One region of the Geodermatophilus sp. CPCC 206100 genome, then DNA from elsewhere that is predicted to be linked to it. Evidence: riboswitches for the same ligand, from Rfam matches in the RefSeq annotation. Region 1 holds a riboswitch; each other region holds the start of a gene.
What was found. A riboswitch is a leader RNA that binds a small molecule or an ion and turns the genes downstream of it on or off. The one in region 1 is predicted to bind cyclic di-AMP.

Region 2: it holds a riboswitch for cyclic di-AMP, as region 1 does, so the genes downstream of both, PGN05_RS00695 (lytic transglycosylase domain-containing protein) here and PGN05_RS18505 (transglycosylase family protein) in region 1, are expected to answer to the same signal.
Region 3: it holds a riboswitch for cyclic di-AMP, as region 1 does, so the genes downstream of both, PGN05_RS12040 (C40 family peptidase) here and PGN05_RS18505 (transglycosylase family protein) in region 1, are expected to answer to the same signal.

The regions. Positions count from the first base shown of each region.
Region 1 covers NZ_JAQISV010000041.1:51,001-54,197, forward strand. Annotated here, with positions in the region: gene PGN05_RS18500 (hypothetical protein) at 1-979, shown strand, start outside; gene PGN05_RS18505 (transglycosylase family protein) at 948-1,520, opposite strand; cyclic di-AMP (ydaO/yuaA leader) riboswitch at 1,523-1,666, opposite strand; gene treY (malto-oligosyltrehalose synthase) at 1,965-3,197, opposite strand, start outside.
Region 2 covers NZ_JAQISV010000003.1:28,266-31,462, forward strand. Annotated here, with positions in the region: gene PGN05_RS00690 (hypothetical protein) at 48-770, shown strand; cyclic di-AMP (ydaO/yuaA leader) riboswitch at 897-1,058, shown strand; gene PGN05_RS00695 (lytic transglycosylase domain-containing protein) at 1,293-2,171, shown strand; gene PGN05_RS00700 (class I SAM-dependent methyltransferase) at 2,348-2,986, shown strand; gene PGN05_RS00705 (TetR/AcrR family transcriptional regulator) at 2,983-3,197, shown strand, end outside.
Region 3 covers NZ_JAQISV010000021.1:61,734-64,930, forward strand. Annotated here, with positions in the region: gene PGN05_RS12035 (M48 family metallopeptidase) at 1-312, opposite strand, end outside; gene PGN05_RS12040 (C40 family peptidase) at 584-1,555, opposite strand; cyclic di-AMP (ydaO/yuaA leader) riboswitch at 1,683-1,880, opposite strand; gene PGN05_RS12045 (hypothetical protein) at 2,059-2,355, opposite strand; gene PGN05_RS12050 (DEDD exonuclease domain-containing protein) at 2,542-3,197, shown strand, end outside.

The DNA.
Region 1 (3,197 bases):
CGAGGAGCCGGGGTTCCCCCTGAGCCTGCTCACCGGGGTCGAGTCGCCGTCCGGCGGCGCGGTCACCGGCGACGACGTGGTCATCGGCTTCGGCCAGCTCACCCTGCTCGGCATCGGCCTGGGCACCGTGCTGCTCGCCCGCGGAGCGCTGCGCTCCGAGGGAGCCCGCCGCGGGCTCAACGTCGTGTGGGACGTCGTCGCGTTCTGGCCGCGCGCGGCGCACCCCTTCGTCCCGCCGCCGTACGCCTCGGAGGTGGTGCCCGCGCTGGTCCGCCGCATCTGCTGGCACCTGGGTGTGCCCGACCCGCTCGAGGACGCCACCGCGGGCGACGGGCCGCCGCGGTCCGCGGAGAACCCCGCGCCGGCCGGCGAGGTCGTCGTCGCCGCGCACAGCCAGGGCAGCCTGATCTCGCTGGTGGCCCTGCTGTGGTTGCCCGAGGAGGTCCGGGACCGCGTGCGGTGGGTGACCTTCGGCTCGCAGCTGCGCCAGCAGTTCGCCCGCGGCTTCCCGCACTACGTGCACGCCGACCTGCTGCGCGGCATGGGTGGCGCGTTCCGCTGGGTGAACCTCTACCGAGACACCGACCCCGTCGCCGGGCCGGTCACCAGCTGGGGCCACACCCGCGACGGCGGGCCGCTCACCTCCCGCCGGATCGACGACCCGGCGGCGCCGCAGCCGGACTGGCTGGACCCCGACACCGGCCGCCGGGTCTGCGGGGCGGAGTGGCGGCTGCTGGACCCGGTGCCGGCCGACCTCGACCTGCAGACCCGCGCGGTCACCGGGATCGGCGGGCACGGCGGGTACTGGACCGACCCCGACTGGCCGCTGGCGCTGGACGTCGCCCGCGGACGGGTGCCCGACGGGCGGGTCCGCCGGGCGGCCCGCCCCCCGGGCCACGGGAGGCCGGGGGACCGGCTGCCCGTGGCCCGGGTCGAGCGGCCGTCGGTCAGACCACGAGCGCCTGGCCGACGCGGATGACGTTCGGGCTGCTGAGCTGGTGCCGGTTCTTCTCGTACAGCGCCTGCCACGTGGTGCCGTGCGCCGCCGCGATCTCGGCCAGCGTGTCGCCGGCCTTCACCACGTAGCTCCCGGCCGGCGCGGCGGCAGGGGCGGGCGCCGGTGCGGCAGCCGGGGCCGCTGCACCCGCCTCCGGCGCGGCCGGGTCCAGGCCGCGGCCGCAGGTGGGCCAGGCGCCCGGGCCCTGCCCGTCGAGCGTGCGCTCGGCGGTGGCGATCTGCTGCTCCTTGGTGGCGAGGTCGGCCCGCGACGCGTACTGCGTGCCGCCGTAGGCCGCCCAGGTGCCCGGGCTGAACTGCAGGCCGCCGTAGTAGCCGTTGCCGGTGTTGATGCTCCAGTTGCCACCGGACTCGCACTGCGCGACGGCGTCCCAGTCGTTGGGGCCGGCGGCCGCGGCCGGACCGGCGAGGACGCCGAGGGAGAGGGCCGCCGCACCGGTGAGGACGACGGCACCGCGGCGCAGGCCGCGGGCAGGCAGGAAGGAACGATCGTGCTGGGACAAGGGGATCCTCCGATCGCCGCCGGAGGGGTTAGCTGTCGGGTTCGGGCGATCGGTGCCCGGCCGCGCTGACGCGGCTTCACCCCCAGACGCGCGGGGCGTCAGAAGTGGGTCCCCCACCCCCGTCCACGGTGCTGCGGTGGGGACGCCGCCGGACGGGGTTGGGCGGGACGGCGTCCGTGCCCCGCCGGTCGGCCGGGCACCCGGGCGACGGTAGGTGGCCGCGCGGATCCGGCCCGCCCGACGCGGCGAGTTCTCCCGGCGTGGCGCGACAGGCCGGGCCGGGGACGGCACACCGTCCCCGGCCCGTGACGAGGAGTCATGCTGTGGCCCGTGCTGTGCGGCCCCGTCCCGGGTCCCGACCTGAGCCCGGTGACGTGCTGGAGCGGCCGCCCTTCAGGGGCCCGCGCCGAGCCTGCGCGGCGTGGGGGGAAGGGCGGTCCTTCTTCAGTCGCGGACGAGGAGGGCGACCGGCAGCCGCCCGAGGACCTGCGCGACCGGCATCCCCGCGGCGTCGGAGACGAACCGGTCCCCGGTGAGCAGGTCCCGCCAGGCCCCGTTCGGCAGCTGCAGCGCGGTGTCGCCCCAGCCGCCGGCGTCCGCGAGCCCCACGGGCAGCCGGGTCGCCACCGTCACCGCGCCCCCGCGGTCGAAGGCGACGACGTGCCCGGCGGCGGTCCCGGTGGCCTCGACCGGCTCGTAACCGGTGAACCACTCGGGGTGCTCCCGGCGGGCGCGCAGGGTCCGGGAGACGACGAGCAGCTTGGCCGCCCCCTCGGCGTCGACCGGGGGCACCCAGCCCCCGTCGAGCCGGGCGAGCAGGCGCCGGCGCAGGTCGTAGTCCACCGGGCGGCGGTTGTCCGGGTCCACGAGGGACAGGTCCCACAGCTCGGTGCCCTGGTAGACGTCCGGGACGCCGGGGATGGTGAGCTGCAGCAACTTCTGCGCCAGCGAGTTGGACCGGCCGAACGGCGCGATCCGGGCGACGAGGTCCTCGATCGCGCCGTACGTCGCCTCGTCGTCGTACGCGGCGTCGACCAGCGCGTGCAGGCGGGCCTCGAACTCCTCGTCGGCGTCGGTCCACGTCGTCGACGTCCCGGCCTCGCGCGCGGCCTTCTCGGCGTAGGCGTGCGCCCGGTCCCGCGACAGCGGCCAGGCGCCGACCAGGTTCTGCCACACCAGGTGCGCGAGCGGGCGGTCGGGCAGCGGGTGCCGGTCCAGCAGCCGGCGCACCAGCTGCGCCCACTCGCCCGGGATCTCGGCCAGCACCGCCAGCCGGGCGCGCACGTCCTCGCTGCGCTTGGTGTCGTGCGTCGACAGCGTGGTCATCGACTCCGGCTTGCGCTCCAGCCGGCGCTGCTGCGCCTCGTGGAACTCCGCCACCGTGCCGCCGAAGCGCGCCGGGTCGCCGCCCACCTCGTTGAGCGCGACGAACCGCGCCCAGCGGTAGTAGGCGCTGTCCTCGACGCCCTTGGCCATCACCGGGCCGCTGGTCTGCTCGAACCGGGTGGCCGCCTCGGTGCCGGCCTGCGACAGCACCGGGTGCAGCGCGTCCAGCGCCGCGCCGAGGTCGGGGCGCCGTTGCCGCACCGCGGCCACGGTCGCGTCGAGGTGCTCGCGGCCGTCGGGCAGGTAGCTGCGGTAGACGGCGAAGGAGGCCAGCAGCTCGGCCAGGGCCTC
Region 2 (3,197 bases), on a different contig from region 1:
GGGTCGGGGACGCTGCAGTCGCTGTAGCCGATCGGGGGAGGCCGGGGATGGTCGAGCAGGGCGAAGGGGACGTCGACCCCACCGGGGAGTCGGCCGGGCTCGCGGCGCTGTTCGAGCCGCGACCGCGGTTCCGCCGGCGGCTGCGCGGCTACGACCGGGCCGACGTCGACGACTACGTCGCCTGGGTGGAGAGCGAGCTGCTCGTCCGTCCGGTGCCGGGAACCAGTGGGATCCGGTGCAGTCGCTGTAACGACGCCGCCGTCCCTGCCCCTCCCGTACCGGCCCTGGCGGTCGCGGACGCGGAGCAGCGCGACGCGGTGCTGCTCGTCGGCGCGATGCGCGAGCTGCTCCGGCTGGCCGAGGTGCGGGCGGCCGAGGTGGTCGCCGAGGCCGAGCGGGACGCCGAGCAGGTCCGCGCGACCGCCCGGGCCGAGGCCGAGGCGCGGCTGGGCAACGTGTCCGACCTGCGGAACGCCGCCCTCGAGCGGGTCCGCCGGCAGGCCGAGGAGCTGCTCCGGGAGGCCGCCGCGGAGCGGGCGCGCCTGCAGGAGGAGGCGGCCGCCGCCGCTGCCGAACTCGCCGACCTCCGTCGTCGGCAGGACGACGCCCGCGAGTCCCTGCGCCTCCTGACCGACAGCCTCGGTGCCGCGCTGGAGGGCTCGCCCGCCGTCGGGCCCGACCGGGCGGCGTCCGACGCCCCGCGCGGCGGGGCCGTGCGGCTCACCGGGAACGTGGTGCTCACCGAGCCCCGGGAGCCGGTCGCCGGTTGAGCGGAGCCGGCGCCCACCGCGACACAGCTCACGGTGCCGATGTGACGGCCGGGATTGTCACGGGACGGTAACGGCCCCTACGGTGGCTCTCGTCCGCCTGGTCGTCTCTCCCCACACGGGGAGCCTGGGTGGACGCCGCCGAGTCGTGTCCGCAGCCGTGGCCACGAGCCGGGGACCCACCGCAGCACTGGGGTGAGTCCGGCCTGCCGAGCGTCGCTCGGAGGGCCGGTAGGGCGCCTTCCCGCCCGAACCCGTCAGCTAACCCGGTAGGCGGCCACGGAAGAAACGGAGAGTCTCCGCATGCCCCGCCCCCGGGCCCTCGCGGCTCGCAGGGACACCCGGCCGCGCGCACCTCGCGCCTCCTCCCGGCCCGCTGATCCCGCCTGACCGCGCCCGCCGGTCTCCCGCGTCACTTCCCGACGCCGCCGGCGCACCCACCCCCAGCCCGCGCCGCCCTGGGCTGCCCCCCGCACCGCGGAGGGTCGGCCCGCGCGCACTCTCGCCCCGGAGCACCCACACCCGATGATCGACCGCACCCAGCAGTTCCCCGCCGTCCAGGCGGACACCGCCGAGTTCCCCACCCCCGAGCTCGGTGCCCAGCGCCCGACCCGCCGGCGCGTGCACCTGCCGGCCAAGGGTCGCCGCCCGGCCTTCCTGCTGGCCGCGGCCGCCGCCGGGGCCGTCGTGGTGAACCTGCTCGCCGGCGGCCAGCCGCCGGCCGAGGCCGAGACCAGCACGGTCAGCGCCTCGCACAGTGTCGCCGAGGCCCTCGGTATCGCGCCGCAGGCCGCGGCCGAGGCGCCGACCGCCGAGGTGGCTCCCGACGACTTCGCCTCGCTCGAGGACCTGGCCGCCTCCCGCGGCGAGCGCGAGGCCGCCGAGGCCAGCGCGGCCCAGGCCCAGGCCGCCGCCGAGCAGGCCGAGCGGGACCGGCTGGAGGCCGAGCGGCTCGCCGCCGAGCAGGCCGAGCGCGACCGGCTGGAGGCCGAGCGGGTCGCCGCCGAGCGCGCCGCCCAGGAGGCCGCCGAGCGCGAGGCCGCTGAGCGCGCCGCCCGAGAGGCCGAGCGGGCGCCGGCCGCTCCCGCTGCGAGCGGCGGCTCGTCCTCCGCTCCCAGCGGCTCCTTCAAGGAGTACGCCATGTCCAAGGTCGGCAGCGCGGACCAGTTCAGCTGCCTGGAGAACCTGTGGGGCAAGGAGAGCGGCTGGAACCCCAACGCGCAGAACCCGACCAGCACCGCCTACGGCATCCCGCAGTTCCTCAACTCGACGTGGGCCGGCACCGGCATCGCCAAGACCTCGGACGGCTACCGGCAGATCGACGCCGGGCTGATCTACATCGAGAACCGGTACGGCAGCCCCTGCGCGGCCTGGGCGCACTCGAAGGCCAACAACTGGTACTAGAAGGACCCCCCTGCCCCCCGCCGCTCGCGGGCTCGCGGCGGGGGGCAGGGGGGCCGCCCGTCCTCCCCACCCCTCGCACCCTCAGGGGGGGGCCCTGGGCGGGGGCTCAGGTGCCGAGGCGGGACCCCGTCCTCCGGGGCGGTGACCTGACCCGGGCGGATGGTGGACTGGCCGGCGTGAGATCCGTCCCCGCCGGGTTCGTCCGCGCCCACACCCAGGTCCAGCGACCGTCCTCGGTCCCGGAGGTCCGGCTGCACGTGGCCGAGGACGTCGTCGCCCTCTGGGAGGCGATGGAGACCGCGGAGGGCGGCGCCGGCCAGGCGCCGCCCTTCTGGGCTGCGGCGTGGCCGGGCGGCCAGGCGCTGGCCCGGTTCGTGCTCGACACCCCGGAGGTGGTGGCCGGCCGGGCGGTGCTCGACCTCGGGACGGGCAGCGGCCTGGTCGCCATCGCCGCCCTCCGGGCCGGCGCCCGCTCGGTGCTGGCCAGTGACGTCGACCCGTTCAGCCGGACGGCGGTCGTCGTCAACGCGGCCCTCAACGGCGTGGGCGGGGTGGGCGTGGCCGGCGACGTGCTCGACGGTGACCTGCCCGGCATCGAGGTCGTGCTCGCGGGGGACGTCTGCTACGACCGGGAGATGACCGAGCGGGTGCTGCCGTTCCTCGACCGCGCCCGCGCGCGCGGCTGCGAGGTGCTGGTCGGGGACCCCGGCCGGCCCTACCTGCCGCACGAGCGGCTGGTGGCGGCCGCCGTCTACGACATCCCCGAGACCGAGGGCCCCGGGCTGCGGCGGACGACGGTGTGGCGGCTGCCGTGACCGGTCCGGCGCCGGCCCCCGGCCGCGGCCGCCGCGCGCGCCGGCCCTCCGGCGACGACCGCGAGCGCGCCCTCCTGGCCACCGCCGAGGCGCTGCTGGCGCAGCGGCCGCTCGCCGAGATCTCCGTCGACGACCTCGCCCGCGGCGCGGGGATCTCCCGGCCGACGTTCTACTTCTACTTCGCCTCCAAGGACGCCGTCGTCCTCGCGCT
Region 3 (3,197 bases), on a different contig from region 1:
CTGCCAGGCCCAACCCCCGCCCAGCGGCCGGGCGACCGCCCGGACCAGTCGCGCGCCGAGCGGCGTCAGCGCCAGGACCGCGGAGACGGTCAGGCCCAGCACGAGGGAGGCCAGCGACGCCGGCCGCAGTGCGGCAGCGAAGGACTCCGCGCGGTCGACGACGGCGGCGGGCACGCCCGCGCCGGGGCGGACCGGCGTCGCACCGCCGGTCGGCTCGGCCAGGACCGTCCACGGCGTCCGGAGGGCGATGACCAGGACGAGCGCCAGCCCCAACACACCCGCGACCAGCAGCGCGGCCCGGCGGGCGCTCACCCGGCCGATCCTAAGAGGACCCCCTGCCCCCCACCGCTCGCAGGCTCGCGGCGGGCCCCTGCAGAGGGCCAAGGGCCAAAGCGGGACCCCGTTCCCCACCCTTCGCAGGCTCACGGCGGGCCCCTGCAGAGGGCCAAGGGCCAAAGCGGGACCCCGTTCCCCACCCTTCGCAGGCTCACGGCGGGGCCCGGACCGGGCCAGGAGCCGAGGCGGGACCCTCTGCCCCCCACCGCTCGCAGGCTCACGGCGGGGCCCTGCAGGGAGTCCGTCCTCAGACGAGGCGGCGCATGGCGGTGATGCCGCCCATCGAGTCCACGCCCACGACCTTCACCGGCTGGCTGGACGTCGAGGCGTGCACCATCTGCCCGTTGCCGATGTACATCGCCACGTGGCTGACCGGGCTGAAGAAGAAGATCAGGTCTCCCGGCTGGAGGTCGGCGCGGGAGACCGCCCGGCCCATGGTCGACTGCATGCGGCTCGAGTGCGGGAGGCTGACGCCGGCCGCGGCATAGGCGTACTGGGTGAGCCCGGAGCAGTCGAAGGAGTTGGGGCCGCCGGCGCCCCAGACGTAGGGATCCCCGACCTGCGCCAGCGCCGTGTCGACGGCGGCCTGCGCGGCACCGCTGGCCGCGGGCGCCGGTGCCGCGGCGGCCACCGGCTGGCCGGAGTGGGCCGTCTGCACCTGCTGCTGCTGCGGAGCGGACAGGGCGGCGTACTGCCCCCGGTAGTCGGCGATGTCCGCCTCGAGCCCGGACTGGCGAGCGGTGACCTCGTCGAGGGCCCCGCGGGCGGCCGCCGCCGCAGCATCGGCGTCGGCCTGGGCCCGCTCGGCTGCGGTGGCCGACTCGGCGACCTGCGCCAGCACGTCGCCGGCGTGCCCGGCGAGAGCGTCGAGCGTGGCCAGCTGCGAGACGAAGTCGTCGGCCGAGTCGCTGGTCGTCATCAGGTCGAACTCGGACAGGCTCCCGCCGGTGAACGCCGCGCGGGCCACCTGGCGGATCTGGCCGTCCAGCGCGCCGAGCCGGGCGTCGGCCTCGGCGGCGACACGGTCCGCGTCGGCGGCGGCAGCCTCACGCTGGGCGAGGGTCTCCCGCGCCTCGTTGACCTGCTCGCTGACGACCTCCAGCTCGTGGCCGGCCCGGGCGACGAGCTGGGCGGCCTGCGCGGCGCTGCCCGCCTGCTCCGGATCGGCGGTGGCCGTCCCTGGCAGCAGGGTCAGGGCCAGGCTGGCGGTGGCTCCCACGACGAGCCCGCGGCCGAGGCGGCCGGCGGTGGTGGGGCGGCGGGAGGTGACCGGGAGGTCGGGGTGGAGCGGATCAGGGGCATGCCCCAGGGCAGGGTGAGGGGTCGCCACGGGCGGCGGCTCTCCGTTTCTTCCTCAGCGACCGCCTACCGAGTTAGCTGACGGGTTCGGGCTGGGAAGACGTGCCCTATCTCTGCGTGCCGGCGGGCCGGCGCGTGTGCTCCGGCGGACCGGCGCACGCGAGAACTCACCCCAGTGCTGCGGTGGGTCCCCGGTTCACCCTCGACGCCAGGGAGCGCGTCGGGCGATTCGGCGGTGACCGGCCGAGGCCACCTCTGTACGGGTGACGACCTCCCGGCCGGACCGGCTCACCGTACGGACGTGGTGCAGGTGTGACAAACGAGGGCCGCGTGGACTGTGGGAACTCCCACACCGGCCCGGCGCGCCGCCCCGCTCCCCGCGCGCCGCTCGCGGAGCGCCGGACGGGACCTGCCTGCGCCCGCTCACCCGGTGCGCCGCCGCCGGTCTCCGGTGCCGCGAGGCGAGGCCTGGTGGCGCAGCGGTGGCACCAGGCCGCCCTCGGCCAGCGCCCGCACGGCGCGGCGCTCGACCTCGTCGAACTCCACCACCACGCCGGGCGCCGGGACGACGACGTCCTCGGCGGTCTGGGCGCGCGCCGTCATGGGCACCACGGTGGGATCGGCCCCCTGCCAGCCCGGTGGCGCCCCCAGCAGCACGGTGACGACGCAGTCCGTGCAGCCGGTGCCGCGAGCGGTGCAGGTGTCGCAGTCGATGAACATCAACCCACTCCTCTGCTGACCGGCCCTGGTCGCGGGGGCCGTCCCTGGCCCCGACCGGTCTGAGCAGCACGCTAGGGACGGGCACCGACAGTTCCGGACGGTCGCGCACCGCGGGCCCCGGGGGATCCAGCGTCCGCCCGGCGCGCGTCCCCGGGACTGTCACTCCCCCGACCTAGCGTCCGCCCCGTGCCCTCTTCCCCCGCCCGGCCGGCCGGGATCGCCGCCGGGACAGTCGCACGAGCCGCCGCCGGGCTGCCGCGCTACGAGCAGGCCACCATCGAGGAGCTGGGCACCCCGCTGGCGGAGGTCACGTTCGTCGTCGTCGACCTGGAGACCACCGGGGGGTCTCCCAAGGACAACGCGATCACCGAGATCGGCGCGGTCAAGGTGCGCGGCGGAGCGGTCCTCGGCGAGTTCCAGACCCTGGTCGACCCGGGCCGCGAGATCCCGCCCTACATCAGCGTGCTCACCGGAATCACCACCACGATGGTCACCGCGGCCCCGCGCATCGGCGCGGTCCTGCCCGCCTTCCTCGAGTTTGCCCGCGGCGCGGTCCTCGTCGCCCACAACGCCCCCTTCGACCTCGGCTTCCTGAAGGCCGCGTGCGCGGAGAACGGCATCGCCTGGCCGGCCGCTGCCTCGGTCGACACCGCCGTCCTCGCCCGCCGGCTGCTCACGCGCGACGAGGTGCCCAACTGCAAGCTGGCCACCCTGGCGCCCTACTTCCGCGCCGCCAGCGAGCCCTGCCACCGCGCCCTGGCCGACGCGCGGGCCACCGTCGACGTGCTGCACGGGCTGTTCGAGCGGCTGGGCCCGCTCGGCGTCTCCACCCTGGAGGAGCT